DNA from 4 places in the Kitasatospora sp. NPDC058184 genome. Region 1 is predicted to be linked to each of the others. Evidence: riboswitches for the same ligand, from Rfam matches in the RefSeq annotation. Region 1 holds a riboswitch; each other region holds the start of a gene.
What was found. A riboswitch is a leader RNA that binds a small molecule or an ion and turns the genes downstream of it on or off. The one in region 1 is predicted to bind cobalamin.
Positions count from the first base shown of each region.

Region 2: linked by a shared signal. The riboswitch ahead of ACFVXH_RS13415 (HoxN/HupN/NixA family nickel/cobalt transporter) and the one ahead of ACFVXH_RS18100 (prenyltransferase/squalene oxidase repeat-containing protein) in region 1 are both predicted to bind cobalamin.
Region 3: linked by a shared signal. The riboswitch ahead of ACFVXH_RS20415 (cobalamin biosynthesis protein) and the one ahead of ACFVXH_RS18100 (prenyltransferase/squalene oxidase repeat-containing protein) in region 1 are both predicted to bind cobalamin.
Region 4: linked by a shared signal. The riboswitch ahead of ACFVXH_RS09870 (iron ABC transporter permease) and the one ahead of ACFVXH_RS18100 (prenyltransferase/squalene oxidase repeat-containing protein) in region 1 are both predicted to bind cobalamin.

Region 1 is NZ_JBHVVE010000008.1:252,988-259,943, forward strand. It holds gene ACFVXH_RS18085 (prenyltransferase/squalene oxidase repeat-containing protein) at 1-857, shown strand, start outside; gene ACFVXH_RS18090 (flagellar hook-length control protein FliK) at 887-1,357, shown strand; gene ACFVXH_RS18095 (hypothetical protein) at 1,442-2,854, opposite strand; cobalamin riboswitch at 2,987-3,063, opposite strand; cobalamin riboswitch at 3,142-3,286, shown strand; gene ACFVXH_RS18100 (prenyltransferase/squalene oxidase repeat-containing protein) at 3,393-6,242, shown strand; gene ACFVXH_RS18105 (hypothetical protein) at 6,239-6,956, shown strand, end outside.
Region 2 is NZ_JBHVVE010000006.1:62,778-69,733, forward strand. It holds gene ACFVXH_RS13400 (AAA family ATPase) at 1-204, shown strand, start outside; gene ACFVXH_RS13405 (hypothetical protein) at 249-1,922, opposite strand; gene ACFVXH_RS13410 (metalloregulator ArsR/SmtB family transcription factor) at 2,045-2,428, opposite strand; cobalamin riboswitch at 2,511-2,724, shown strand; gene ACFVXH_RS13415 (HoxN/HupN/NixA family nickel/cobalt transporter) at 2,755-3,870, shown strand; gene rpmG (50S ribosomal protein L33) at 3,937-4,101, opposite strand; gene rpmB (50S ribosomal protein L28) at 4,247-4,483, shown strand; gene rpsN (30S ribosomal protein S14) at 4,483-4,788, shown strand; gene ACFVXH_RS13435 (CobW family GTP-binding protein) at 4,794-5,960, shown strand; gene rpsR (30S ribosomal protein S18) at 5,975-6,211, shown strand; gene rpmF (50S ribosomal protein L32) at 6,260-6,433, shown strand; gene ACFVXH_RS13450 (Xaa-Pro peptidase family protein) at 6,633-6,956, shown strand, end outside.
Region 3 is NZ_JBHVVE010000010.1:61,202-68,157, reverse strand. It holds gene ACFVXH_RS20425 (putative cobaltochelatase) at 1-1,076, opposite strand, end outside; gene ACFVXH_RS20420 (cobyric acid synthase) at 1,177-2,691, opposite strand; gene ACFVXH_RS20415 (cobalamin biosynthesis protein) at 2,688-3,701, opposite strand; cobalamin riboswitch at 3,809-3,942, opposite strand; gene ACFVXH_RS20410 (alpha/beta hydrolase family protein) at 4,267-5,373, shown strand; gene ACFVXH_RS20405 (hypothetical protein) at 6,041-6,956, shown strand, end outside.
Region 4 is NZ_JBHVVE010000004.1:278,057-285,012, forward strand. It holds gene ACFVXH_RS09845 (anti-sigma regulatory factor) at 1-332, opposite strand, end outside; gene ACFVXH_RS09850 (GNAT family N-acetyltransferase) at 521-997, opposite strand; gene ACFVXH_RS09855 (nuclear transport factor 2 family protein) at 1,008-1,391, opposite strand; gene ACFVXH_RS09860 (ABC transporter substrate-binding protein) at 1,482-2,474, opposite strand; gene ACFVXH_RS09865 (ABC transporter ATP-binding protein) at 2,491-3,294, opposite strand; gene ACFVXH_RS09870 (iron ABC transporter permease) at 3,291-4,370, opposite strand; cobalamin riboswitch at 4,493-4,618, opposite strand; gene sodN (superoxide dismutase, Ni) at 4,700-5,095, opposite strand; gene sodX (nickel-type superoxide dismutase maturation protease) at 5,372-5,734, shown strand; gene ACFVXH_RS09885 (CGNR zinc finger domain-containing protein) at 5,742-6,323, opposite strand; gene ACFVXH_RS09890 (amino acid ABC transporter ATP-binding protein) at 6,437-6,956, opposite strand, start outside.

The sequences.
Region 1 (6,956 bases):
TCACCATCGACGCCGTACTGGCCTTCGCCGCCTCGCGCGGCTCCGACGAGGCCGCCGCGAAGGCCACCGCCTGGCTGGCGAAGCCCGAGATCATCGGCGGCTACCTCGGCGACGGCACCACCGAGGCCTACGCGGGCGCGACCGCCAAGCTGCTGCTCGCCGTCGAGGTCCGCGGCGGGGACCCGACGGCCTTCGGCGGCGTCGACCTGCCGGCCCGCCTGCGGTCGCTGCAGACCGCCGAGGGCCGGTACTCCGACCGCTCCCAGTGGGGCGACTACAGCAACGCCTTCGGCCAGTCCCTCGCCGTGATCGCCCTGCACCGCACGCCCGGTGGCGCCCCGGCGGCGGCCGTGGACTTCCTGGCGAACAGCCAGTGCGCGGACGGCGGCTTCCCGCTCTCCTTCGGCCAGGCCGCCTGCACCAGCGACGCCGACGCCACCGCGCTCGCCGTCCAGGCCCTCGCCGCCACCGGCCGCGCCGCCAAGGCGAACACGGGCCTGGGCTGGCTCACCGCCCACCAGAACGCCGACGGCGGCTTCGCGGCCGCCGGGGCGACCGCCTCCAACGCCAACAGCACCGGCCTGGCCACCCAGGCGCTGCTCTCCGGCGGACGCCTCGGCCCTGGCCTCAAGGCGTGGGGCCGGCTGGTGAAGCTCCAGCAGGGCTGCTCCGCCGACCCGGCGGTCCGCGGTGCCGTCGCCTACGACGCGACCGGCTTCAACGCGGGCAACGGGGCCCGGGCCACGGCGCAGGCCGTCCTCGGCCTCGCGGGCACCCCGCTGTCCACGCTCTCCGCCTCCGGGGCCGCTCCCGACGCCCCGACCCAGGCCTGCCCGCCGGCCCCGGCCACGCGCTGAACCACGTTGAAACCGTGAGGAGTTCACCGATGGGCGACACCCCCACCCCGGCCCGCCGTACGCTCGGGTCGATCGCCGCCGCGGCGGCCCTCACCGCCGGACTGCTCGGCGTCTGCGCCGTCCAGGCCCCGCAGGCGCGGGCGGCCGCCTGCGGCGGCACCACCGGCGTCACCGTCGTGGTCGACTTCACCGCCGTCGGCGGCGGCATCCAGACCGGCTGCGCGCCCGGCGACCCGGCCAGCGGCCTGGCCGCGCTCACCGGCGCCGGATTCTCGTACGCCTTCCACCCGCGCTACCCGGGCTTCGTCTGCACCATCAACGCCCTGCCGACGGCCTGCACCAACCCGACCGGCAGCGCCTACTGGTCGTACTGGCACGCCCAGCACGGCGGCCCCTGGTCGTACAGCACCCTGGGCGCGGGCAGCTACGACCCGGCCCCCGGCGACGTCGAGGGCTGGTCCTTCGGCGCCGGCGCGCAGCCGGGCACCACCGCGCCCTGACAGGCGGAGGGCCACCGGCGCCCCGCCCCCTTCTCCGGAAGGGGCCGGGGCGCCGGTGCCCCCGTCCTGCGTCGCGTCGTGCGGTCAGCCGCCGTAGCGCAGCGAGACGGTGTCGCCGAGGTGGACGGTCGCGGCCCGGGCGGCCGGGGTGGCGGTGGCGCCGTCCAGGCTGAGCTTCCAGGTGGAGGAGCCGGCGTTGGCCGTGCCGTTGAGCGCGGTGACGGTGCCGCCTCCGGTGGACGGGGTGACGGAGGTGACGCAGCCGCTCGGGGTCGCGGTGGCGGCCGCGTCGAGGACGTCGCCGAGGGTCGTGGTGGTGCCGGTCGGGGTGAGGGTGACGGCGCAGACCCTGAGCGCGCCGGTGCCGTCGTCGACGACCAGCGGGAGCCGGGCGGCGGTGCCGGCGGTGAAGTCGGTGGTCGCGGCCCAGGCGGGCTCGCCCGCGGTGGTCGGGGCGGGCGGGGTGGCGGTGAACCCGGCACCGGCGACGGCGCGCAGGCCGTCGACGGAGGCGTAGGCGGACGGGCTGGTGTCGGTGGGAAGGTACTTGAAGCCGCCGCCGGGCTTGAACTGCTGGGAGATCAGGAAGTCGACCGGGGTCTTGCCGGTGCCGCTGGTGAAGTCGGTGCCCTGGGGGTTGATGCCGCAGGCGTTGAGGCCGGACACGGCCCAGCCGTTGGAGTCGGTGTTCACCCCGAACATGGCGTTGAAGGCGCCGGAGGAGGCGAGCTTGCCCTTGAGGAAGTTCTTGGCGGCGACGACCGTGGAATCGGTGTTGGGCACGCCGGCGGTGCAGAGGGAGGCCATGGCGGCACCCGTCATGTCGATGTCGCTGCCCTGGGCGAGTGCCGTCGGGTCGCCCGCGGCCTTGCTGTAGTTCCAGCCGCCGTCGTTGTGCTGGTTGGCGCGCACGGCCGTGACGGAGGCGTCGAGCAGCGGCTGCGGGGCGCGCTGGGCGCCGGCCTGGGTCCTGGCGCCGGCGAGGGCGAGCAGGCCGAAGACGGTGCCGTTGAAGTTGGCGGACGGGCCGTAGTAGCCGGGTTCGGCGGTCTGCCAGTAGGCGGTGAGGTCGGCGAGGAGGTTGCGGCCGGGGCCGACGCGGGCGGGGTCGATGCCGGCCGCGTAGGCGTTGAGGACGGCGCGCTCGTAGTCCGTGGCCACGGGTGAGGTGCCGGGCCAGCCGGGGGCGGCGAGCTGGTTGCGGTAGACGAGGCGGGCGTTCTTGCCGGTGTCCCCGCCGGGGGTCACGTCGGCGGCGGCCGTTCCGGCGGCGGCGAGCGCGCTGAACGCCCACTCGTTGGAGAGTCCGCCGCCGGTGACGTAGCTGCCGTCGGCGGCCTGGAGGGACTTCAGGTACGTGACGCCGGTGCTCTTGGAGGTGGCTATCTGGGCCGGGGTGGCCGTCGCGTGGGCGGGGACGGCGGAGAGCAGCAGGGCGCCGGCCGTCAGCGCGACGGTGGTCGCCGAGGCGGCGCGGGACGGGGTGCGGAGGGGCACGGGACAGGCTCCTTGGGGTGGCGGGCGCCGACCCTGCCCCGGGACTCCCGCGTCCGCTCGGGGCGCGCGACTGCCGGAGCGGTCGCCGCCCGGATCGCGTGGGCCGGCATTCGCCGTGGTGCATGGCCGGGCGGGCATTCGGGCTCGGGACGGTACGGTCACCGCCCCACACCGCTGCGCGTCAGCCCCGGGTTCGCACCGGGTTCCCCCGCTCGGCCACCGCGGACGCTACCGCACAGGTCCGTCGCCCGACGAGGTGATGTGATCGACCTGACGACCCGTTGACTCTCCGTCGGTCAGCGTGGTCTGATGAACCGATTTTTTGCCCTCGGCATTCAGGGGAAGCCGGTCCAACTCCGGCGCTGACCCGCAACCGTGGACCCACCTGAGGGTGGGTGAGCCGGAATGCCTGGACCGGGGGTCTGTTCACAGAGCACTTGCGTCGTCGCGGACTACGACGCGGTTTCGACGGCCCCGTGCCCGCGGGCGACCGTCGGCTGCGCCGTCGCCTCGCGTGTCGACCGACCAGGGAGTCGTCGTGAGGGTCAGCAGCAATCGCACACGTCACAGGAACCGGGACCTCGCCTCGCTGGTGGTCGCCGGCACCGTTGCGGCCGCCGCCTGCGGCACGGTCCTGCTCGGGTACCCGGGTACCGCCTCGGCCGACCCGATCGAGCAGTGCACGGCGACGACGGGCGCGATCGTCGCCGTCGACTTCACCCACTGGGGCGGCGGCGTCGTCCGGGGCTGCGACGCCCACCCCACGACGGGCATGAACCTGCTGCACAACGCCGGCTTCACCACGACCGGCACCGAGCACGACGGACCGGCCTTCATCTGCCGGCTCGGGACCGGGACCTTCAACGGCGGCGCCCAGTACCCGACACCGGCCGAGGAGCCGTGCGTCAACACCCCGCAGGCCACCGCGTACTGGTCGTACTGGATCGCCGAACCCGGCCAACAGGCCTGGTCCTACAGCCGGTTCGGGGCCGGCACGCAGAAGCCCGAGCCCGGCGAGGTCGAGGCCTGGGTCTACGGCGGTACGGACATCGGCGGAACCAGCGGGGCGCCGAACTTCACCCCGGACTCCGTCCGCGCCAGGAACGGCGGCCCCTCGCCCTCCGCCTCCCCTTCGGCAACCCCGACCGCGAGTCCGAGCCCCACCGGATCCCCCTCCGCCACGGGCGACCCGGCGGCCGCCGCGGCCTGGCTGGCCGGCCAACTGGTCGGCGGCGACCACATGGAGAACTGGGCCGCCCCGGGGCCCGACTACCCCCGGACCGCCCTCACCGCCATCGCGCTCGCGGCGGCGGGGACGCAGGACCCGGCGCTGCGCAAGGTGGTCGCCTTCCTCGACGCCCAAACCGACGCGTTCCTGCACCCCGACGGGCCGACCGGCGCGCCGGACACCAGGGCCGCCGCCCTGCTGGCCCTCGTCGCCGAGAGCACCGGCCGCGACCCGCGCGCCTTCGGCGGGCGGGACCTGGTCGCCGCGCTCACCGGCCACGTCTGCACGGGGGCGGGGGAGAACGGCAGGTGCACCGCCGCCGGGGACTTCCTCGGTGCGTCCTCGCCCTGGGTCCAGTCCCTCGGCGTCATCGCCCTCCAGCGCGCCGGCGTCACACCGCCCGCCCCGGCCCTCGCCCGGTTCGCGGCCTTCCAGTGCGCCGACGGCGGCATGGCCGGTTCGATGATCGTCGCGGGTGACCACTGCGAGTCCGACCCGTCCGCCACCGCGATTGCCGCCCTCGCCCTGCGGACCGCCCCCGGCTACGAAACGGCCGCCGGGAAGGCCGCCGACCAGCTCGCGGCGAGCCAGCAGTCCGACGGCTCCCTCCTCCCGTACCCCGGCGCCCCCGGCGACACCACCAGCACCGCGATCGCCGCCCAGGTCTTCCGGGCCACCGGCCAGGACGCCCACCGGGCCGCCGCCACCGCCTGGCTCGCCGCCCGCCAGGGCAAGGACGGCGGCTTCGGCCCCGACGAGTCGACCACCGACCCGGACGCCGTCGCCACCGAGCAGGCCCTCCTGGCCCTCACCGGCACCGACCTCACCACCGTCCGGCACAACCCGGACGGCCCCACCACCACGCCGACCCCGCCCGCGGGGAGGAAACCCGACGCGGCCAAGGGGAGCGCCTACCTCACCGACCCGGCCCGGCTGATCGACGGCCACTACTACGAGGGCTTCCCGGCCTTCGCCGACTTCGGCCTGACCATCGACGGGGCCTACGCCCTCGCCGCGACCGGCACCGACGACGCCGCGCTGCGCCGGATCGTCGACTTCCTCGATCAGCAGGGCAAGGACGCGAGCGAGCGCACCGTCAACGACTGGACCGCGATCGGCACCGAGTACGCCGGCGGCGGGTCCATCGGCAAGGAGGCGCTGCTCGCCGAGGCCGTCGGCCGCAACCCGCGGGACTTCGGCGGCCACGACCTGATCGCCGCCCTCGCCGCGCTGGTGTGCGCCAAGGCCGACGCGACCATCGGCTGCGCCGCCCCGGGCAACTACGCCTACGCCACCTCCGTCTTCTCCCAGGCGCTCGCCGTCATGGCCCAGCTCCGGGCCGGGGAGTCCACCGGCGCCGCCCCCGCGATCGCCTACCTGAAGGGCCTCCAGCACCCGGACGGCTCCTGGCCGAGCCTGATCCCCGCCACCGGCGACTCCGACGTGGACAGCACGGCGATGGCCGTCATGGCCCTCGCCCTCGTCCCCGGGGACGAGGCCGCCCGGGCGGTCGACCAGGGGCTCGGCTGGCTCGCCGCGCGGCAGCTGCCCGACGGCGGCTTCCCCGGCGCTTCCGGCGACTCCACCAACTCGGCCGCGCTGGCCGTCCAGGGCATGACGCTGCGCCAGGCCGCCTACGGTGGACAGATCGCCAAGGCGCTCGACTTCCTCGCCGGGCAGCAGAACGGCGACGGCGGGTTCAACGTCGCGGCGGCCGGGCAGCGGGGGTCGGACGTCCGCGCGTCCACGCAGGTGCTGGGCGGTGCCACCGGCATCTCCTTCGGGACGCTGTCCCGCGACCTCGCGGGCACGCCGACGCCTACTTCCACCGGGACGCCGACCACCACCCCGACGGGAACGCCCACCCCGACGGTCAGTCCCACCGGGACGCCGACCGGCACCCCGGCGGGCTCGCCCACGACGACCGCGCCGATCCCGGCCACCGACACCCCTTCGTCCGGCGGCATCGACACCCCGAAGGGTGACAGTGCCGCCGGGGCAGGGGGCGTGACGGTGCGGACCGGTTCAGGCGGCCTGGCCAGTACCGGAAGCCAGGCACTGGCACTGACGGCGGGAGCCGGCGCGCTGACCGCGCTCGGCGCCGGGGCCGTCCTCGTCGCCCGTCGTCGCACCGCGGCCGCCCCGGGGCGTCACCGGTGAGCCGGGGACTCGGCACGCGCCTCGCCCGGCTGTCCGGGGCGGCGTCGCTGACCTTCGCCCTCGCCTTCGGCGGCGTCGCCGCGGGCACCACCCCGGCCGCCGCGACCCCGTTGCCGATCGAGCAGTGCACCACCACCTCCGGTGCCGTACTCGCCGTGGACTTCGGCAAGTGGGGCGGCCCGCTGCTGCGCTCCTGCGGAACCACGCCCACCACCGGGTTCACCCTGCTCAACCAGGGCGGTTGGAAGACCACCGGCACCGGCCACGACGGCCCGGCCTTCATCTGCCGGATCGGCTACAGCGGCTTCCAGGGCGGCAAGCAGTACCCGACGCCGGACCAGGAGAAGTGCGTCCTGACACCCCCGGCCACCGCGTACTGGTCGTACTGGCACGCCGATCCGGGCCAGAACGAGTGGTCCTACAGCCAGCTCGGCGCGATGCTCTACCAGCCGAAGCCCGGCAGCGTCGACCTGTGGATCTTCGGCGGCACCAACGTCGAGGGCACCGAAGGCCGTCCGACGATCTCGCCGGACAGCGTCCGGGCCCACAACTCCAGCCCGGGCGGGCAGCCGGCCGACCCCGGCCAGGGCACGACGGGCGGCTCTGGCGGAGCGGCGGGCGGATCCGGCAGCGGGTCGACGGGTGGTGGTGCCGGGACGACCGGCGGCAGCGGCTCCGGCGGATCCACCGGCACGACCGGCGGCGCCGGGACCG
Region 2 (6,956 bases), on a different contig from region 1:
GTCCGGGCCCGGGCCCACCGGGCCCTCGGGCAGCTGGACCTCGCCGTTGCCCACGCGGACGACTGCGCCCGGCAGGCCAAGGAGCGGAACCAGTACGCGAAGGAGGCGCAGGCCCACACCCTGCTCGTCACCCTCGCCGAGGAGCTGGACGACGCGGAGCTGGCGGAGCGCAGCCGCGAGCGGCTGCGGCAGCTGGCGGGCTGAGGGGCGGTCCGGGCCGAGGGGCGGTCCGTAGCGGGCGGGCGGGGTCAGGGCCCGGTACGGAAGGACACCCGGGTGCGGTCCCCGCCGGTGCGGACGGTGAGTCCGTGCTCCGGGAGGCCGGCCGGGTCGCCGCCGTCGGCGAGCCAGCAGGCCACGGCGGAGCCGAGCAACAGCGGGTCGACGGCGGGGTCGGGGCGGCCCCAGTCCGGTTCGGCGCGGGCCTCCAGCAGTCGGCCGGCGTGCAGCCGGAGCAGGTGGCGGGCCGGGCCGAGGGCGGCCACCGCGACGGCGAGGCCGGGCAGTTCGGCGGCGGTGTCGGCCAGCCAGCGGGTGGCGGGGCGTTCGGCGTGCGCCTCGGTGCGGGCGATCACCTCGGCCGTGTAGCGCAGGGCGTCGCCCGGGTGCTCGTCGGTGAGGGCGTGGAAGCCGCGCGGGGTGTGGTCGTCCGGGTGGAAGGGGTAGCGCCGCAGGCTCACCTCGGTCCCCTCGGTGCTGCCCTCGACGTCGTACGCGGTGGGCCACTCGGTGGCCCCGGGGCAGGGGACGGGCCTGGGGTAGGGCGGCAGGGCCGGTTCGTCCCCGGGTTCGTCCAGGCCGTCCAGGAAGGAGTAGAGCAGCGGGCGCAGCAGCCGGGCGGATTCGCCGCGGTGGGCGAGTGAGCGGTCGGTGATCTCGCGCAGGCCGGCCGGGGCCTCGGCGAGGGCCTGTTCGAGCTGGGCGGCGAGGTCCCCGTCCGGGTCGAGGACGGGGGCGGCCTGGCCGAAGGCGTAGCTGGGGGAGCGCGGGTCGAGTTCGGCGGCGCCGGTGGCGACGAGCATGGTGCGGTGTTCCAGGGCGGCGCCGTAGACGGTGACCGAGCCGTGGTCGCCGATCACGCAGTCGGCGGCGACGAGCGCGGCCTGCCAGCCCTGGTGGGGCGGGATCAGGCGCAGGCCCATCCGGCGGGCGTCGTCGAGCAGCGCCCCGGGGGCGTGGCGGCTCCACACGTTGGGGTGCAGCACGACGGCCACCGTGTACTCGTCGGCGGGCAGTTGGCGGACGAGCCGCCGGGGCAGGTCGGGGTGGCGGCCGAATAACGAGTGCTCGCTCCAGGTGGAGCTGACGACGACGAGCCGTCGGCCGCCGACGGCGCCGAGCGCGGCGCGGTAGCCGTCCCGGGAGCGCCGGCTGGCGAGCATCCGGTCGAAGCACGGGTCGCCGACCACCCGGGCGACGTCCAGGGCCTCGGGGCAGGAGGTCCGCAGCCGGTCGAGCTGTTCGGGGTGGGAGAGCCCGAGGGCGTCCACGAACACCCGCCCGCGGTGGGTGAGTTCGTTGCGGGACAGGCCGGCGGCGCTGACCGTGTCGCCGGTGGACTCGGTGACCAGGCGGTTGTAGCCGGCGCCGTGCGGCAGGACGACGAGGTGGGCGTCCAGGCGGTGCATGGAGGAGTGGACGGCGCAGGCGACGGCCAGGTCGAAGCGGTGGCGGACGGCGTCGTCCCAGTCCAGCACGGTGAAGCCGGACAGGCCGTGCAGGTAGTCGTCCAGGGCGCGGTCGGCGAAGACGGAACCGGGGTTGACGGTGAAGTACCACTCGATGCCGTGCGGGCTCAGCAGGGAGAGGACGTCCAGCACCCGGGTGGCCGAGGTGAGGGTGCGGGCGACCGCCAGCACGCGGGCCTTGACCGGGTCGGTGTTCCAGCGGTCGGCGGGCCAGGCATGGGGGTGGGACGGCACATCATGATCGTACTGGCCGGGGCCGTTCGCGGCGCGCCTTCCCGAGCGGGAGTCAGCGGCCCGGGCAGGAGTCGGCAGACCGAGCGGGAGTCAGCAGGTCGGGCAGGCGTCGGCGGGAGGGGTCAGCCCACCGCCGCGCTGGGCTCGTGGTGCTCGGCGGCGGCGCACTCGTCGAGGAGGGGGCGCATGGCCTCGTCCACGAGCCGGTAGCGCACCACTCGTCCGTCCCGGTCGCCGGTGACCACGCCGGCCGTGCGGAGCAGCCGCAGGGCCTGGGAGACGGCGGGGTCGCGCATGCCGGTGGCCACCGCGAGGTCGCTGACGGCGAGCGGGCCGGCCCGGTGGAGGGCGAGCAGCAGGGCGAGCCGTCCGGGGTCGGCGAGCAGGGAGAACCGCTCGGCCCAGGACCGGACGTGCGCGGGGTCGCCGATCGCGGCGATGGCCTCGCAGACCCGGTGCCCGTCGATGGTGCGGTGGCCCGCGCGGTCGGCCGGTACGAGATGCATGCGGACATTCTTGCAGGCGGTCGCCTGTGATCCTGGACACCTGCGCAGGTGCGCAGCCTTGCACGGGTCGGGGCGCGGCCCCTACGGTGTTCCCCGCCGTGGTGCTCGGGAAGACCGGTGACGGACCCTCAGGGGTCCCAGCCCGGAGCGGCCCTCGCCACTGTGATCGGGTCGTTCCTCCGCCCGCGGAGGAACGTCGTCCGTGCCCACGGAGCCACTGGGTGCCTCGCGCACCTGGGAAGGCGGGCACGGGTATCCCGTCAGCCAGGAGACCGGCCACGGCATCTCACGAGGTTTTCCACGAGGTGCTGGAGCGTGATCCGCAGATGACCCTGCCCGAAACCGTTGCCGCCGGCGCGAAGCCGGCCCCTTCCGTGCTGCCCAGCTTCAGATGGCGGCGCGAGGACACCGTCCGTACGGCCGGGCTGATGGCGGTGATCGTGGCCATGCACGTGGTGGCCTTCGGCACGCTGATCTTCCTGGTCGCGCCCGAGCGGTACGCGGTCGGTACCCAGGTCTTCGGGGTGGGCCTCGGCATCACCGCGTACACCCTCGGCATGCGGCACGCCTTCGACGCCGACCACATCGCGGTGATCGACAACACCACCCGCAAGCTGATGGCGGACGGCAAGCGGCCGGTCTCGGTGGGCTTCTGGTTCGCCCTCGGGCACTCCTCGATGGTGGTGCTGATGGCCGCCCTGGTGGCGGGCGGCGCGCAGCTGGCGAACACGCTGATGGACGACGAGTCGGCCACCCACAAGTGGCTGGGCGTGATCGGGACGACCACCTCCGGCGTGTTCCTCTACCTGATCGGCGCGCTCAACCTGGCGGCGCTGCTCGGCATCCTCAGGGTGTTCCGCTCGATGCGGGCCGGGAAGTTCGACGAGAAGGAGCTGGAGGCGCACCTCGACTCGCGCGGCTTCATGGCCCGGGTGCTGAACCGGGCGACCCGTTCGATCACCCGGCCGGGGCAGATGTTCCCGGTGGGCATGGTGCTGGGCCTGGGCTTCGACACCGCGACCGAGGTCACCCTGATGGTGATGGCCGGCTCGGGCGCGGCCTCCGGGCTGCCCTGGTACGCGATCGTCTGCCTGCCGCTGCTGTTCGCGGCGGGGATGAGCCTGTTCGACACCCTGGACGGGACGTTCATGAACTTCGCGTACCAGTGGGCCTTCGCCAACCCGGTCCGGAAGGTGTACTACAACCTGACCATCACGGGTCTGTCGATCGCGGTGGCCTTCATCATCGGCACCATCGAGCTGGTCGGGGTGCTGCACGAGAAGCTCGACCTGACCGACCCGGTCACCGGGTTCGTCGCGGACATCTCGCTGGACAACGTGGGCTACGCCATCGCCGGGCTGTTCGTGGTGGTCTGGGCGATCGCGATCGGGTACTGGAAGCTCGCCCGGGTCGAGCAGCGCTGGACGCCCGAGGGCTCCTGAGCCGAGCGGCCCGGCCACCCACGGCGCCTCCCCGAGTCCGGGGAGGCGCCGTTCGCGTGTCCGGGGTCAGCGCTCCTCGCGGAAGTCGACGTGCCGGCCCGCGGCCGGGTCGTACTTGCGCAGGACCATCCGGTCCGGGTCGTTGCGGCGGTTCTTGCGGGTCACGTAGGTGAAGCCGGTGCCGGCGGTGGAGCGGAGCCTGATCACCGGGCGCAGTTCGCTGCGGGCCATGGGACGTCCTCCTGGGGTCTGGGGGGTCGGGGTCTCGGGTTCCGGTCCGAGGGGTTGGCTCGAACCGTACATCAAAATGGAAGTCATTTTCATCTGGTGTAACGTGAGCCCGGTCCTGCCCATTCCCGGACGCCAGGGAGCACCCATGTCCGCCCGCTGCCAACTCACCGGCCGCCGGCCCGGCTTCGGCAACGCGATCTCGCACTCGCACCGCCGCACCGGCCGCCGCTTCGACCCCAACATCCAGCGCAAGCGCTACTGGCTGCCCGGCGAGGGCCGGTACGTCCGGCTGGCGCTGAGCGCCAAGGGCATCCGCACCGTCGACGCGATCGGCATCGAGGCCGCCGTCGCCCGCATCCGCGCCCGGGGGGAGAAGGTCTGATGGCCAAGCAGAGCAAGATCGCCAAGAACGAGCGGCGGCGCGCCGTCGTCGCCCGCCACGCCGAGCGCCGGGCCGAGCTCAAGCGGACCATCGCCCACCCCGGCACCGGCCCCGCCGAGCGCGCCGCCGCCCAGGCCGAGCTCGCCCGCCAGCCGCGCGACGCCAGCGCCACCCGGGTCCGCAACCGGGACGCCGTGGACGGCCGGCCCCGCGGCTACCTGCGGGCCTTCGGCCTCTCCCGGGTCAACCTGCGCGCCCACGCCCACGCCGGGCACCTGCCCGGCGTCCGCAAGGCGAGCTGGTGAGCGCCGTGGACGGGACCAGGCTGCCGGTGGTGGTCGTCGCCGGCCTGCACGCGGAGCAGCGCCGGGCCGCCGTCGAGGAACTGGCGGCGGCCGCGGTGGACGCCGTGGTCCTGCACCACGACCTGCGGGACGCCGCGCTCGGCACCGTCCGCCGCGAGCTGCGCGACGCCGCCGGGGCCTTCGACGTGGCCGACGTCCCGCTGGCGAACGACTGCCCGTGCTGCGCCCTGCGCGAGGACCTGCTGCCCCGGCTGCTGGAGATCGCCGACGGCGGCCGGTACGGACTGGCGATCGTCGAACTGTGGGGCGGCAGCGACCCGCACCCCGCGGTCGAGGTGATCGCCGGGGGAGAGGTGGACGGGCGGCCGCTCGACGACGCCGTCGAACTGGCGGGCGTGGTCACCGCCGTCGACCCGGACCGGCTGGTCGGCGAGCTCTCCGTCCCCGACGACCTGGTGGAGCACGGCGAGCAGACCGCCTCGCGCGACGACCGGACCCGCGCCGAGGCGCTCGCCCACCAGATCGAGTACGCCGGCACGCTCACCGTGCCGCGCGCCGCGGCGCACGCGCCGGGGCTCGCCCTCCTGCGCCAGCTGCACGCCACCGCCCGGACCGTCCGGCTCGGCACCGGCGCGCTCACCCGGGCCGCGCTCGGCGGCTTCGACGTGGCCGCCGCCCGCGACCGGGTCAACCCGGCGCTCGCGCTGCTGCCGCAGGAGCGGGACGAGGCGGGCGTCGCCACCCTGCTGTGGGAGCGCCGCCGACCGCTCCACCCCGAGCGGCTGCACCGGGCGCTGGAACTGCTCGTCCCGGCGGCGCAGCGCAGCCGCGGCCGGTTCTGGCTGGCCAACCGGCCCGACCTGATACTCGCCTGGGACGCCGCCGGGGCGAACCTCGCGGTCGAGGAGTGCGGGCCCTGGCTCACCTCCCTGCCCGACGCGGCCTGGGAGCTCTACCCGCCCGCGCGCCGGGCCGCCGCCGCCCTCGACTGGCACCCCCGGCACGGCGACCGGGTGCAGCAGCTCAGCTTCACCGCCGAGGGGCTGGACGTCGACGGCATCACCGACCTGCTCGACTCCTGCCTGCTCACCGACGCCGAACTCGCCGCCGGCGAACCCGGCTGGAAGGCCCTGCCGGACGCCTTCCAGGACCTGCTCGACCCCGTCCACTGAAGGAGTGCCCTCCCGTGCGCAAACGATCCGCCCCGCCGAAGCCCCGGCCCAACCCGCTGCTCGCGGCGGGCATCGAGTACATCGACTACAAGGACACCGACCTGCTGCGCCGCTTCGTCTCCGATCGCGGCAAGATCCGCGGCCGCCGGGTCACCCGGCTCACCGCCGAGCAGCAGCGGGCGGTGGCCCGGGCGATCAAGAACGCCCGGGAGACGGCCCTCCTGCCGTACGCCTCGGGCGCCACCCGCTAGCGCCGCCCGACGACGCGTTCGACCACACCACCCGAGAAGGAGCCCGCGATGGCCGTACCCAAGCGCAAGACCTCCCGCAGCAACACCCGGCACCGCCGGGCCCAGTGGCGGGCGACGCCCCCGAAGCTGGTCGCGATCACCCTGAACGGCCGGGAGATGCTCGTCCCGCAGAACCTCGTCCCGGCGTACCGGCGGGGTCTGCTCGACCCGGACGGGCAGTAGGCGCGACGGGAGGAAGCCGCCGCCGAGGGGATGTGGGCCCCTCGGCGGCGGCGCGCGTCCGAGCGGCGGTGGGGGCGGGGGCCCCGGCGCGGGCCGGAGGGCGACGGCGCGGTCGCGCGGGGGGCGCGCAAGGGGCACCGGGGGTTCTGGCGGGGGTGCTCGGCGGGCGCTTCGGGCCGGGGGTTCGTAGGCTCGACGCATGGCGGATGCGTACGCGGGGCGGCGGGAGCGGGTGAGGGAGCACTGCAGCGCGGCCGGGGCCGATGCGGCGCTGATCACCCGTGCGGCGAACGTGCGGTACCTGACGGGCTGCGCGCCCTGCGGGGCGAGCCTGTTGCTGACCAGGGAGCGGGCGCTGCTGGCGCTGCCGGACGACCTGCCGCCGGACGACACCGGGGAGCACCTGATCGCCCCGGACGTCACCCGGCTGCCGGTGGCGGCCGGCTCGGACACCGCGCTGGCCGCCGCGGCCGCGGCCACCCGCTCCGGGGTGTCGGGCCTGGCGGTGGAGGAGCACGACCTG
Region 3 (6,956 bases), on a different contig from region 1:
TCGCTGCCGCCACCGTCGCCGTCCGGGTCGGGCCCGTCGTCCTCGGGCTCCGGCTCCTCCTGCTGGGCGTGCTCCTCCAGCGTCCGGTCCAGCTGCTCCTCGTCCAGCCCGGGCGCGTCGAAGGGGTTGCGGCGGCGGCGGTGCGGCAGTGCCAGCTGGGCGGCCTTGCGGACGTCCTCCTCCAGCACCTCGGTGCGCCCGTCCCAGGCGGCCAGCGCGACGGCGGTGCGGGCCATCACGATGTCCGCGCGCAGCCCGTCCACCTCGAACGCGGCGCACACAGCGGTGATCTGACGCAGCGCCACATCGGTCAGCTCGACCTTGGGCAGCAACTCCCGTGCGGCGGTGATGCGTTCGGCGAGCGCCCGCTCCTCCTCGGCGAACCGCGCGGCGAAGCCGGCCGGGTCCGCGTCGTACCCGAGCCGGCGGCGGACCACCTCGGCGCGCTCGGCCGGGTCCCGGGTGGCGGCGATCTCGACGGTCAGGCCGAACCGGTCGAGCAGCTGCGGCCGCAGCTCGCCCTCCTCCGGGTTCATGGTGCCGACCAGCAGGAACCGGGCCGCGTGCCGCACCGACACGCCCTCGCGCTCGACGTACGAGCGGCCCATCGCGGCGGCGTCCAGCAGCAGGTCCACCACGTGGTCCTGGAGCAGGTTCACCTCGTCGATGTAGAGCACGCCGCGGTGCGCCCGGGCGAGCAGTCCGGGCTCGTAGGCCTTGACGCCCTCGGCCAGCGCCCGCTCCAGGTCGAGCGAGCCGACGATCCGGTCCTCGGCCACGCCGACCGGCAACTCGACCAGCTGGGAGGGCCGTTCGGAGGAGGGCGGGGAGTCGTGCGGCCCGTCCGGGCACTGCGGGTCGGGCGCGGCCGGGTCGCAGGCGAAGCGGCAGTCGTCCACGGTGGCGATGGACGGCAGCAGGCCGGCCAGCGCGCGCACCATGGTCGACTTCGCGGTGCCCTTCTCGCCGCGCACCAGCACGCCGCCCACGGCCGGGGAGACCGCGTTCAGCAGCAGTCCGAGCCGCAGGTCGGCCATGCCGACGATCGCGGTGAACGGATAGCGGACGTCACTCATGCCGTACCCCAGTCCTGTCGTGCCTGACTCTGTGATCGTGCCCGGCCCTGCTGCCCCGCCCGGTTCGGCGGTCCTGCCCAGCCCTGCGTCCGTGTCCGGCTCATGCGTCACTCCCAGGGGCCCCGGGCGGGAGGAACGGCAGCGATCCGGCCGCCGGCACCCCGCCCTCGATCAGCTTCCACAGCGCGTCGGTGTCCGCGTGCTCCTCGATCAGGTCGCCCAGCCGGTCCAGCCGGGCCTCGCGCGCCGCGGCGAAGGAGGTGTCCGGCGCCGGGACGAACGCCCGGCCGGACAACTCGGCGACCTCGCGCAGGAGTTCGCGGCGGAACCCGTCGCTCTCCAGCGCGCCGTGCCAGGTCGTGCCCCAGACCGGGCCGACCCGGCAGCCGTCCAGGAAGGGACTGCCCCCCTCCACGGTCACCACCCCGTGGTGGATCTCGTAGCCCTCGACCCGCTGCCCGAACGCCTCGCCGACCGGCCGCGCCAGCACCTTCTCGACGCCGAACCGCACCCGCGTCGGCAGCAGCCCGAGACCGTCGACGGCGCCCGCCTTCGACTCGACCTCGTCCACGATCGAGTGCGCCAGCATCTGGTAGCCGCCGCAGACCCCGAGGACCGGCAGTCCGGCCGCCGCCCGCGCCTTCAGGGCCGGCTCCAGGCCGCGCTCGCGCAGCCAGGCGAGGTCCGCGACGGTGGCCCGGGTACCGGGCAGCACCACCAGGTCGGCGTCGGCCAGCTCCTCCGGCCTGGTCGCCCAGCGGACCAGCACGCCCGGCTCCTGCGCGAGCGCGTCCATGTCGGTGAAGTTGGACAGCCGGGGAAAGCGCACCACGGCCACCCGCAGCACGTCCGCGCCGAGCGGCCCGGGCCCGTCCGCCCGGTCCGCCACGGTGGACAGGTCCAGCGAGTCCTCGGCGTCCAGCCAGAGCCCGGGCAGCATCGGCAGCGTGCCCAGCACCGGACGGCCGGTCAGCTCGTGCAGCATCTCCAGCCCGGGCGCCAGCAGCCGCGCGTCGCCGCGGAACTTGTTGACGAACCAGCCCGCCACGTGCCGCTGGTCCTCCGCCGACAGCAGCGCCAGCGTCCCGTACATCGCCGCGAAGACCCCGCCGCGGTCGATGTCCCCGACCACCACCACCGGCAGGGCGGCGGCCGTGGCCAGGCCCATGTTGGCGATGTCGCGGTCGCGCAGGTTGATCTCGGCGGGCGATCCCGCGCCCTCGCAGACCACCACGTCGTAGCGGCCGCGCAGGTCGGCCAGGCACTCCAGGGCGCGCTCCAGCAGGACGGGCTTGCGCTCGCGGTAGTCCAGCGCGCCGACCTCGGCCACCGGTCGGCCGAGCAGCACCACCTGGCTGCGGCCGTCCGCGCCCGGCTTGAGCAGCACCGGGTTCATCGCCGCCTCCGGCTCCACCCGGGCGGCCTGCGCCTGCATCGCCTGGGCGCGGCCGATCTCGGCGCCGTCGGCGGTGACGAAGGAGTTGAGCGACATGTTCTGCGCCTTGAACGGCGCGACCCGTACGCCCTGGCGGGCGAGCCACCGGCAGATCCCGGCCGTCACCACGCTCTTGCCCGCGTCCGAGGTCGTCCCCGCGACCAGCAGTGCGTTGCTCATGCCCGTCCCCTCTTCTTCAGCAGTGCCCGCAGCAGGACGTGCCCCGCGACCGTCGTACCCAGCGCCAGTGCGCCCACCCGCCGGGAGAGCGCGCAGGCCCGCTCGATGTCGTCCACCGTCACCGGCCGCAGCTCCGCGCCCAGGACAGGCCGGTGCTCCACCCGCTCGCCGTACCGCAGCGTGCCGCCCAGTCGGACGCCCACCGCGCCGGCGAACGCCGATTCGGCCTGGCCCGCGTTCGGGCTCGGGTGCGCGGAGCCGTCGCGCCGCCAGACCCGCCAGGCGGTCCGGGGCTCGGGGGCGGCGGCCACGGTCAGCAGCGCCGTCAGCCGGGCGCCCGGCCAGCCCGCCACGTCGTCCAGCCGGGCCGAGGCCCAGCCGAACCGGGCGTAGCGGGGCGAGCGGTGGCCGACCATGGCGTCCAGGGTGTTCACGGCGCGGAAGGCCAGCAGGCCGGGGGTGCCGGCCAGGGCGCCCCAGGTCAGCGCGTTCACCACGGCGTCGGCGGTGTTCTCGGCCACCGACTCGACCACCGCCCGGGCGATCTGCTGCCCGTCCAGCGCGCTCGGGTCCCGCCCGCACAGGTGCGGCAGCCGCTCCCGGGCGGCGGCGAGGTCGCCGGCGGCCAGCGAGCGGCCGATGGTGCGGGCCTCCCGGGTCAGCGAGGTGCCGCCGAGCACCGTCCAGGTCGCGGCCGCCGCCAGCGCCGCCCGGCCCAGCGGGCGCCGGCCCACCGTACGGTCCAGGGCGAGCGCGCCCGCCGCGACCGCGCCCACGCACAGCGCGGTGTACCCGGCCCCGGCGGCGCGGTCGTCGCGCCACAGCCGCCGCTCCAGCCGGGTCGCGGCGCTGCCGAAGACGGCCACCGGGTGGCCCCGGCGGGGGTCGGCGAAGCGGGCGTCGGCGGCGTAGCCCGCGGCGGCACCGAGTGCGAACACGGCGGCGCGGGCCAGCGGGCGCGAGGCTCGGGTCAGCGGGCGCGGAGCGGGGGAAGGCGCGCGCGGGGTCATCGGCCGCACGGCGGAGGGCAGCTCGGAGTCCGGCCGGGCGGGGCAGCCTGCATCGCGTGCGTGTCCTCACTCAGGGTCCGCGCCCTGGATCGACGTGACGGCGGCGAGAGTCTCCTGGCTTCCGGGTCGAACGCACCCCCGGAGCCTTCCAGCGGCCGTCGACGGCCCGCCGTGGCGATGTTCCGAGCGTGCTCCCCGGTGACAGTGGCGGGACCGCGCCGGACTTCCACCGGCTTCCTCTCCATGCCTCCGTTTGGCCCCAGGATCCCATCACGGGCCCGAACCGGGAGTCAACCGAGGTCACGGAGGGGTTGGTCACACGGGGACGCCGCTGACGCCCTGTCGGATCGCCCGGCGCGGCCCCGCCCCGACCCCCGCCACGGGCACCCCCTGAGTACCGCCCTGAGTACCGCCCTGAGCACCCCGGGAGCGCCCGCCGGGTGACCCGGACGGCCCAGCCCGGTGGCCGCTCGGGCGGAGCGCCGGTGAACTGGGGCTCGAACACCGTCCGGTCCGTGAAGAACGTCCGTGAACGACGTCCGTGAACAACAGAGCGGGGAGCGAGATGCGTTGGGGAACCGCCGCCGTCGTGGCGGCCGCCGCGGTGGGGGCCGCCGTGCTGGTGGTCGGCCGCCGGGCCTCCGAGCGGATGGTCCGTCCGGTGACCGCCGTCCAGGAGTCCGGGCCGGTCCAGGTCCGCGCCCTCGCCGCCGGCCGGGTCACCTTCACCCGCGGCCCCGCGAGCCTGCGCCCCGGCCGCTGGGCGGTGGAGTGGGCGGACGGCGGGCACGCGGTCGTCGAGGAGGTGCTGCACGCCGACGAACAGGGCGTCACCCGTCGGCTGGTCCGCGCCGACCGGGGCACCCTCGTCCCCGGCACCGAGGTCCGCTTCACCCCGCAGGTCCACCTCGGCGACCCCACCGAGGCGCTCGGCCTCGCCTTCTCCGACACCACCGCCGACGGCGAGCTCGGCGCCCTCCCCGCCTGGCGGCTCGACGGCAAGCGCGGCACCTGGGTGATCCTGGTGCACGGCCCCGGCGACGACCGCCGGCAGACCCTCCCGGTGCTCCCCGTCCTCGACCGGCTCGGCCTGCCCGCCCTCGCCGTCACCTACCGCGGCGACCGGGGCGCCCCCGCCTCCCCGGACGGGCTCAGCCACTTCGGCGAGACCGAGTGGCGCGACATCGAGGCGGCGGTACGGCTGGCGCTCGACAGCGGCGCGGGCAAGGTGATCCTGTACGGCTGGTCCGTCGGCGCGACCATCGTGCTGCAGACCGTGGCCCGCTCCGCCTGGTCGCACGCCGTCCGCGGTCTGATCCTCGACTCGCCCGTGCTCGACCTGCCCGCCTCCGCCCGCCGGGACGCCGCTCGGGCCGGCTTCCAGGGCGTCGCCGCCGAGCTCGGCGCCCTCGCCGCCGAGGGCCGCACCGGGGTCGACCTCGCCGACTTCGGCCGCATCGCCGACGGCACCGACCTGCGGGTGCCGACCCTCCTCCTGCACAGCCCCGAGGACCGGATCGCGCCCTTCGGCGCCGCCGAGAAGCTGGCCGCCGCCCGCCGCGACGTGGTGAGCCTCCAGCCCTTCCCCGGCGCCGACCACGCCACCCTCTGGAACACCGCCCCCGACCGCTACACCGAACTCCTCCGCCGCTGGCTCACCCCGCTCCTCTAGGGGCTCAACCACCCCCCCTGTGCGCGAGGGCGTTTTCGGCTGGTCCCCGCCGCTTTTCCCGGTGCGATTCCCCCCGTCCGGGAATGAACGTTCCTCCCATTCCTCCGGGCCCGCGTGAAAAGTCGGCCCGGCCGACTTCCGGTGCGGCTCGATCCCGATCACGCCGCCCACCATCCGTCCGGATTCGGGCTGGACAGTCCTGCCGGGCGTCGCCGGGCCGAAACGCCCCCGTACGGGCCCCTCGGCTGTCAGGAGCAATATTTGGCCCGGCCCCTTACCCCCCACCCGTACGCACGGTGACCGCCCGAGCATTCCGGGCAACCGGCCCGCCCCCTGTGGCATGGGCAGGTCACACGTTTCCGGCCAGGCGGTTTGCCGTTGTTGCCCGATCTTGCGGAGGTGCCACCGGCGGTCGCCCGGTCGTACGGACAACCGGATGTGACAGAAGGCCGGTACAAGGGGAAGACTGCTCGACGTGACGTCTCGGAACCCGCGCGACCGTGATGCCCCGCTCCCGCCGACGATCGGTACCGGTGCGACGGTGACCCGTCTCCCCGGAACGGCCCAACGGCCCGCCGGTGGCAGGCCGGGCGGGGCGGGAGTCCCCCGTAACGCAGTACCCCGGCGACGAGGGCCCGCTCCGGCTCCCGGGCGGGGCAGGGTTCCCGTGCCGGAGGGCTTTCCGGCACCCTCCGAGCTGGCGCCGCTGGCCCGCCGGATGCTGGTGGACGCCGTCCGGGTCGCCCGCTGGGCCGGTGAGCTGGCCGAGGTCGACAAGCGCGGCGAGCTGCTCCCGGACGACGCCCGCGCGGCGGGCCGGGCCCTGGCCATGACGGTCGGTGCCGCCGCCAAGGCGTGGGGTCAGGCGCTGCTGGTGGGCCTGGTGGAGGCCCGGGACGGCGGAGCCGGCCCCGGCTGGCGCCTGCACGCCTGGGAGCACGACGACGAGGCCGTGGTGCGCGGCTGGTCGGCGCTGTTCGACGCCTGGACCCTGCTCGCCCCGGTGCCGCCCGCGGCGCTGCGCGGCGTCTTCGCCGTCCTGGCCGGGCAGGCCGTGGACCAGGCCCCGCAGCTGCTCTCCTTCCTGCACCTGGTGGACGGCCCGGTCGCCGAGAGCGAGCTGCTGGAGCTGCTGCGCCGCGGCCTGGACGAGCGCCGGGTCGGCACCGGCCTCGGCGGCCCCGGCCTGTCGCCGGTGCCGCACGCGGCCTCGGCCGTCTCCGCCGTCCGCGGCACCTGCCGTGCGCCGCAGATCGACACCCCGGCCGCGCCCTCGGACGTGGCCGCCGTCCTGGACTGGATGCTGGACGGCCTGGCGGCCGTCGGCGCCCTGGTGCGCAGGAACGACGCCGCGGAGCTGTCGCCGCTCGGCCACTGGGCGGTGCGGGCGAAGCTGGAGGAGATCTGCACGGTCGCGCAGACCGCGGCCGGGCACATCGAGCAGAGCGCCTTCGAGCTGCTGAACGCTTGCGCGGACTACTCGCCGGGCCCGGCCCGCGCCGAGTTCCGGGCCTGGGTCGCGGCCCGTCCGGCCGACCGGGCGGTGGGCGAGCTGCTGGACGCCGCCCAGGGCGACGACGCGC
Region 4 (6,956 bases), on a different contig from region 1:
TCGCCGGCCAGGGCGGAGAGCACCGTCCAGGCGAAGGTGTCCCGTTCGGGAGCCTTGCCGTCGGTGGTCGGGGCGGAGACGGTGACCTTCAACGAGTCGCCGACCAGCCGGAACTCGCAGGACAGTACGGAGCCGGGCACCGCCTGCTGGAGCAGGATGGCGCAGGCCTCGTCGACCGCGATCCGCAGGTCCTCGATCTCGTCGAGCGTGAAGTCCAACCGGGCCGCCAACCCGGCCGTCGCTGTTCGCAGGACGGAGAGGTAGGCCCCGGCTGCGGGCAGCCGGACCTCCACGAAGTCCTGAACGCCGAGATCGCCGTCGATCTGGGACACCCTTGCCTCCTGGGTGGCGCGCTGTGCTTTCTTGGTACCCCGCTTGTTACCGCTTGCTACCCCCGAAGGGGGCCCGGCGCCGCGGATCCGCCATCGCTCTGCCTTCCGCACCCCGGTTCGGGAGTTACTCATGGTAAGGCATTGCGACGCAGGGTGGCAGACCCTTTCCCCGGACTCCCGGGAGCCGTTCAGCGCTGCCCGGCGGCGGCCAGCGCCCCGTCGGAGAGCCGGTACACCGTCCACTCGTCCATCGGCACCGCGCCGATCGACTTGTAGAAGTCGATCGAGGGCTGGTTCCAGTCCAGGACCGACCACTCGACCCGGGAGTAGCCGCGCTCGACGGCGATCCGGGCGAGTTCCAGCAGCAGCGCCTTGCCGTGGCCGCCGCCGCGCGCCTCCGGGCGGACGTACAGGTCCTCCAGGTAGATCCCGTGGGTGCCGCGCCAGGTCGAGAAGTTGCGGAACCAGACCGCGAAGCCGACCGGTTCACCGGTGGCGTCGTCCTCGGCGATCAGCCCGAACAGGGCCGGGTTCTCGCCGAACAGGGCCTCGTGCAGCTGCTCCTCGGTGGCCTTCGCCTCGTGCAGGGCCTTCTCGTACTCCGCGAGTTCGCGGATCATGGCGTGGACGACGGGGACGTCGGTGGCGACGGCGGTGCGGATCATGTCCGTGAGCCTACTGCTCGGGACCGGTCTCGTCCCAGGCCTGGAGGGAGGTCTGGTCGATGATCCGGCCGTCCCGCAGACCGGCCATCGAGGACATCAGCACCCGGACGCCGTCCGGGTACCGGCAGGACTCCAGGAAGGCGACGTGGTCGCCCTGGACGACCACCTGTTCCAGTGTGTGGGTCATCTCGCGGCCGTAGACGTCGTCCAGCATGGCGCCGATCTCCTCCCGCCCGTGCATCACCAGGGGGTGGCTGGGCTGGGTCTTGCGGTCGACCATGCGCAGTTCGGCGTCCTCCGCGTAGAGCGCCAGGAGGGCCTCGGCGTCGCGGCGCTCGATGCCCTCGCGCAGTGCGCGGGTGTCGAAGGCGGCGGGGGCCGTCGTGGTGGTCATGATCTCGCTCCTCCGGTCGGGTTCCGTCGGCTCGTACCTTGAGCGTACGCCCGCGGCCGCCCGGACCCGGAGGAGCGGGATCCGGGCCGGTCAGGGGGCCGGCACGGTGCGCAGGTAGGCGGCCAGCGCGCTGATCGCGGCCGGGTTGCGCGGGCTCTCCACCAGGTCGACGTAGTCCATGACGAAGATCCGGCCGTTCCTGACCGCGGCGACGTCGGCCAGCGGCGGGAAGGACGTCAGGAACTTCCGCTTCTCCTCGGCCTTCGGCGTCGCGTAGTCGTTGATCACGATCACCTCGGGGTCGCGCTGCACCACGCTCTCCCAGCCGGCCGTGACCCAGCTGTCGGCGAGGTCGCCCATGATGTTGGTCCCGCCGGCCTTGGCGATGATCTCGTTGGCGGCGGCGAACTTCCCGGCGGTGTACGGCTTGTCCTGCCCGCTGTCGTACAGGAAGACGGAGGGGCGGCGCTCGGGCTGCGGGACGGCGGCGATCCGCGCCTTGAAGTCCGCGATCAGCTGGTCGGAGCGGTCCTTGACGTCGAAGATCTCGCCGAGGTTGGCCAGGTCGGTGTAGAGCGCCTCCAGCGGGTCCATCACGCCGCGCTCGGTGCCCTTGCCGCTGCGGCAGGACTCGCTGAGCACGTACGAGTCGACGCCGAGCGCCTTGAAGGCCTGCGGGGTGACGCCGCTGCCCTCGTCGAAGCCGTAGTGCCAGCCGGCGAAGACCAGGTCGGCCTTGGCGTCCAGCGCGATCTCCTTGGTGAGGATCTTCTTGGAGAGCCAGGTGGTCTGCTGGTAGCCGTCCTTCCAGGCGACCTGGTCGATCTTCCCCTTGTCGTCGGGCATCACGTAGCCGGCCATCCGGTCGGCGAGGCCGAGCGAGAGCATCAGTTCGGTGATGTTGACGTCGTTGGTCACCACCCGGGCGGGCTTCTGCGCGAAGGTGAGCTTCTCCCCGCAGTTGTCCACCGTCACGGGGTAGTGGGCGGAGGCGGTGGCGGCCTCCTTCGGGGCGATCTCGGCGCCGCAGCCGACGAGTCCGAGGGCGAGCAGGGCGGTGGCGGCAACGGCCTTGGTGCGCACGGGAGTTCCTTGGGGGTCAGGGGAGGCGGTCGAAGAGCAGCTGGAGGGCGCCGGTCTCCGGGTGGCGCACCGGGGTGCCCCGGACGCCGAACACCTCGGCCAGCAGGGCGGGTCGGAGCACCTCGTCGGGCGGCCCGGAGGCGACGATCCGGCCGTCCCGCAGGACGTACAGCAGGTCGCAGTGGCCCGCCGCCAGGTTGAGGTCGTGCAGCGCGGTGAGCACCGTCGGACCGGCCTCGCGGGCGAGCGCCAGCACCTCCAACTGGTGCGCGATGTCGAGGTGGTTGGTGGGTTCGTCGAGCACCAGCAGGCGCGGTTCCTGGACCAGCGCGCGGGCGAACAGCACCCGCTGCTTCTCGCCCCCGGACAGGCTCAGGAAGCCCCGCTCGGCGAGGTGCCCGGCCCGGACCTTGCGCAGCGCCTCGGCGCAGCGCCGCTCGTCCCCGTCGACTTGGGCGCCGAAGCCGCGGCGGTGCGGCAGCCGGCCCATGGCGACCACCTCGGCGACGGTGAAGTCGAACTCGGCGGAGTGCTCCTGGGTCAGCGCGGCCACCCGGCGGGCGCTCTCGCGGGCGGTGAGGGCGTGCAGGTCGTCGCCGGCCAGCCGGACCACGCCGCCGGCCGGCTTCAGCACCCGGTAGACGCAGCGCAGCAGGGTCGACTTGCCGCTGCCGTTGGGGCCGATCAGGCCGACCACCTGTCCGGCGGCGGCCGCCAGGCTCACCTCGTGGACCAGCCGGGTGCCGGCCAGCTCCACCGAGACGCCGTCGACGGCGAGGTCCTGGGCGTGCACCGGGGTCGGGTCGGTCGTCGCGGTCACCGGGCACCTCCGAAGGCCTGGCCGCGGCGGCGCATCATCACCAGGAAGGCGGGCACGCCGAGCACCGCGGTGAACACCCCGACGGGCAGTTCGGCGGGCGCCAGCAGGGTGCGCGAGGCGATGTCCACCCAGACCAGCAGCAGCGCCCCGGCGAGCGGCGCGACCACCAGCACCCGGCGGTGCCCGGCGCCGACCAGCATCCGCGCCAGGTGCGGCATCAGCAGCCCGACGAAGCCGATCGCTCCGCTGACCGCGACCACGGTGCCGGTGACGGCGGCGGTCACCACGAACAGCTCGCGGCGCAGCCGGTCCGGGTCCACGCCGAGCGAGGCGGAGGTCTCGTCGCCCATCGCGAGCGCGTCCAGCCGCCCGGCGGTGCAGGCCAGGTAGGCGAGCCCGGCCAGCACGGTGACGGCGGCGATCGGCACCTTGCCCCAGGTGGCGCCGCCGAGGCTGCCGAGCAGCCACATCATGACGTCCCGGGCGGCCTCGCCGCGGTCGGCGGCGAAGACCATCAGGGTGGTGGCGGCGGAGAAGCCGTAGGACAGCGCGGTGCCGGTGAGCACCAGCCGCAGCGGGGTGAGCCCGTACGCGGTGCGGGCCGCGACGTAGACCAGGGTCATGGCGGCCAGCGCGGAGCCGAAGGCGGAGGCGGAGATCGCCCACACCCCGAGCGAGGCGAAGGCGCCGAACAGCATCACGGCGTTGGCGCCGACGGCCGCGCCGGAGGAGATGCCGAGCACGAAGGGGTCCGCCAGCGCGTTGCGCACCAGGGCCTGGACGGCGACCCCGCAGGCGGCCAGCCCGGCGCCGACCACGGCGGCCAGCACGGTGCGCGGCAGCCGGATCTCCCAGACGATCGCGTACGCGGCCGCCTCGTCCGCGTCCAGCCGGCCGCCCGTCAGCCCGGCGCCCAGGAGCCGCAGCACCCGGGGCAGGCCGAGCCCGGAGGAGCCGAGGGCGACCCCGCAGACCAGGGAGAGCAGCAGGGCGGCGGCGAGTCCGGCGGCGAGCGGGACGACGGGTATTCGGCGAGCGGGCGGGCCGACTGCACGGTTGACGGGTGCGCGGTTCACGGGTGCGCCTTGCCTCGGGCCGGGAGCGCGCCGGGGCGGGCGCGGGCCGGGGGCGTGCCGGGGCGCCGTTCCCCTCGCAGTCCGCGGCGAGTTGTCGGGAGGTCGGCGGCCGAGGGCGATCGGGCTGGCGCGGCCGTACGGGCGGGTACGGGCCGTGCTCACCGTTGCGGGTCAGCGCCGGATTCGCACCGGACTTCCCCCTCGGACGCCCTGGCAGCATAACAGCCACTCAGGGCAGGCAACCCTTACCGAGCCGGGTCGGACGTGAACGCACGACCGCCCCCGTCCGGCGGTGCGGACGGGGGCGGTCGGGTGGCGACGCGTCAGGCTCAGGCCTGCTTGGTCTCCCAGAAGATTTTGTCGACCTGGGCGATCAGGTCGAGCAGGGCCTGGCCGGTGGCCGGGTCCGTGGACGCCTTGGCGGCCGAGGCGGCCTTCAGGGTGTCGTTGATCAGCTGGTGCAGCTGCGGGTACTTCTCGAAGTGCGGGGCCTTGAAGTAGTCGCTCCACAGCACCGAGATGTGGTGCTTGACGGCCTCGGCGCGCTGCTCCTTGATGATGACGGCGCGGGCGCGGAAGTGCGGGTCCTCGTTGGCCTGGTACTTCTCCTGGGTGGCCTTGACCGACTCGGCCTCCAGCTTGGCCTGCGCGGGGTCGTAGACGCCGCAGGGCAGGTCGCAGTGGGCGTGGACGGTGGCGCGCGGTGCAAACAGACGAGAGAACATGGGAGTCCTTCCTTAGATCGTCTTCCCGCGCCCGAGATTACCCTTCCGCCCTCCCGGTTTCGCGATCGGGCGGTGGGCCTAGGGCGAAAGACGGACCGGGAACCGGCGCAATCCGGACATCGGACGGACGGCGGTCCGTACGGCAGACTGGGGGCGCGAGCGGGGGCGGGAGGAGGAGTCGTGGCGCGGAGCACGCGAGCGGAGGGCGCCGGGGCGGGGGAGCGCGGCCCGGGCGGCGCGCTGCCGTTCGGGCTGGTCGACGTGGCGGGGCCGTCGATGGTCCCGACCCTGCGCGAGGGCGACCGGCTGCTGGTCCGCTACGGCGCGCCGATCCGGCCCGGCGCGGTGGTGGTCTTCCGGCACCCCTTCCAGCAGGACCTGCTGGTGGTGAAGCGGGCCGCCGAGCGCCGGGCCACGGGCTGGTGGCTGCTCTCCGACAACCGCCCGGTGGACAGCGACAGCCGCAGCTACGGCGCCGTCCCGGACGAGCTGGTGCTCGGCCGGGTGCTGCTGCGGCTGCGCCCGAGCCCGGTCTGGCTGGCGCCGGGGCGCCGGCTGGAGCGGCTGCTGCTCACCCCGCGGCTGGCCCGGGTGCCGGGCCTGGCCCGCCGGCTCGGCGCCTGGGTCGAGGAGGTCTAGCGGGCCGCTACGCCCGGGCCGCCGCCTCCGCCTCCAGGCGCTTGCGGGCCCGGTAGGCGGCCACGTTGGCGCGGGTCGCGCAGCGGTCCGAGCAGTAGCGGCGGGAGCGGTTGGTCGAGGTGTCCAGGTAGGCGTTGCGGCAGGGCGCGGCCTGGCAGATGCCGAGCCGGTCGGCGCCCAGCTCGGTGAGGTGGACGGCCAGGCCCATGCAGGCGACCGCGCTGAAGTGGGCGGTGGCGGTGGGGGAGTTGTCGGCCAGGTGCAGGTGCCAGCGCGGCCGCCCGGCGTCGTCCAGGTAGTCGTGCCCGGAGATCAGCGGGCTGACCGGGTACTCCATCAGCAGGCTGTTCAGCAGGTCGACGCCGCGGATCTCGTCCCCGCCGGCGGCGGCCTCGAAGACCCCGCGCAGCCGGGTCCGCACCGCCCGCAGCCGGGGCACGTCGGACTCGTCGGCGAGCGAGCGGGCCCGCGAGGAGTCGGAGAAGAGACCGCGCACCGCCTCCACGGAGGTCAGCGAGTCGGTGCCGCGCTCGGGCTCCTCGGTGTTCACCAGCCGGACGGCGAGATCGGCGTAGGCGGCGAGCTCCACAGGGGTCCTTCCAGGGGGGTCGGTAACGGGCTGACTGCCTCCAGCCTATTACCCGGGCGGGGAAAACGACGGCGCCCGGCAGGAGTGGCCTGCCGGGCGCCGGGCGTACGGGCTCAGAGCACCTTGGAGAGGAAGGCCCTGGTGCGCTCGTGCTGCGGGTCGGTGAGCACCTCGCGGGGGTTGCCGGACTCGACCACCACCCCGCCGTCCATGAACACCAGCGCGTCGCCGACCTCGCGGGCGAAGCCCATCTCGTGGGTGACGACCACCATGGTCATGCCCTCCTCGGCGAGGCCGCGCATGACGTCGAGGACGTCGCCGACCAGCTCCGGGTCGAGCGCGGAGGTCGGCTCGTCGAAGAGCATCAGCTTGGGCTTCATGGCCAGCGCGCGGGCGATCGCCACGCGCTGCTGCTGGCCGCCGGAGAGCTGCGAGGGGTAGTTCTTCGCCTTGTCGGCGAGGCCGACCCGCTCCAGCAGGGCCATCCCGCGCTCGCGGGCGTCGGCCCGGCTCTCGCCCTTGACCTGGACCGGCGCCTCCATGACGTTCTCGACGGCGGTCATGTGCGGGAACAGGTTGAAGCGCTGGAAGACCATGCCGATGTCGCGCCGCTTGAGGGCGACCTCGCGGTCC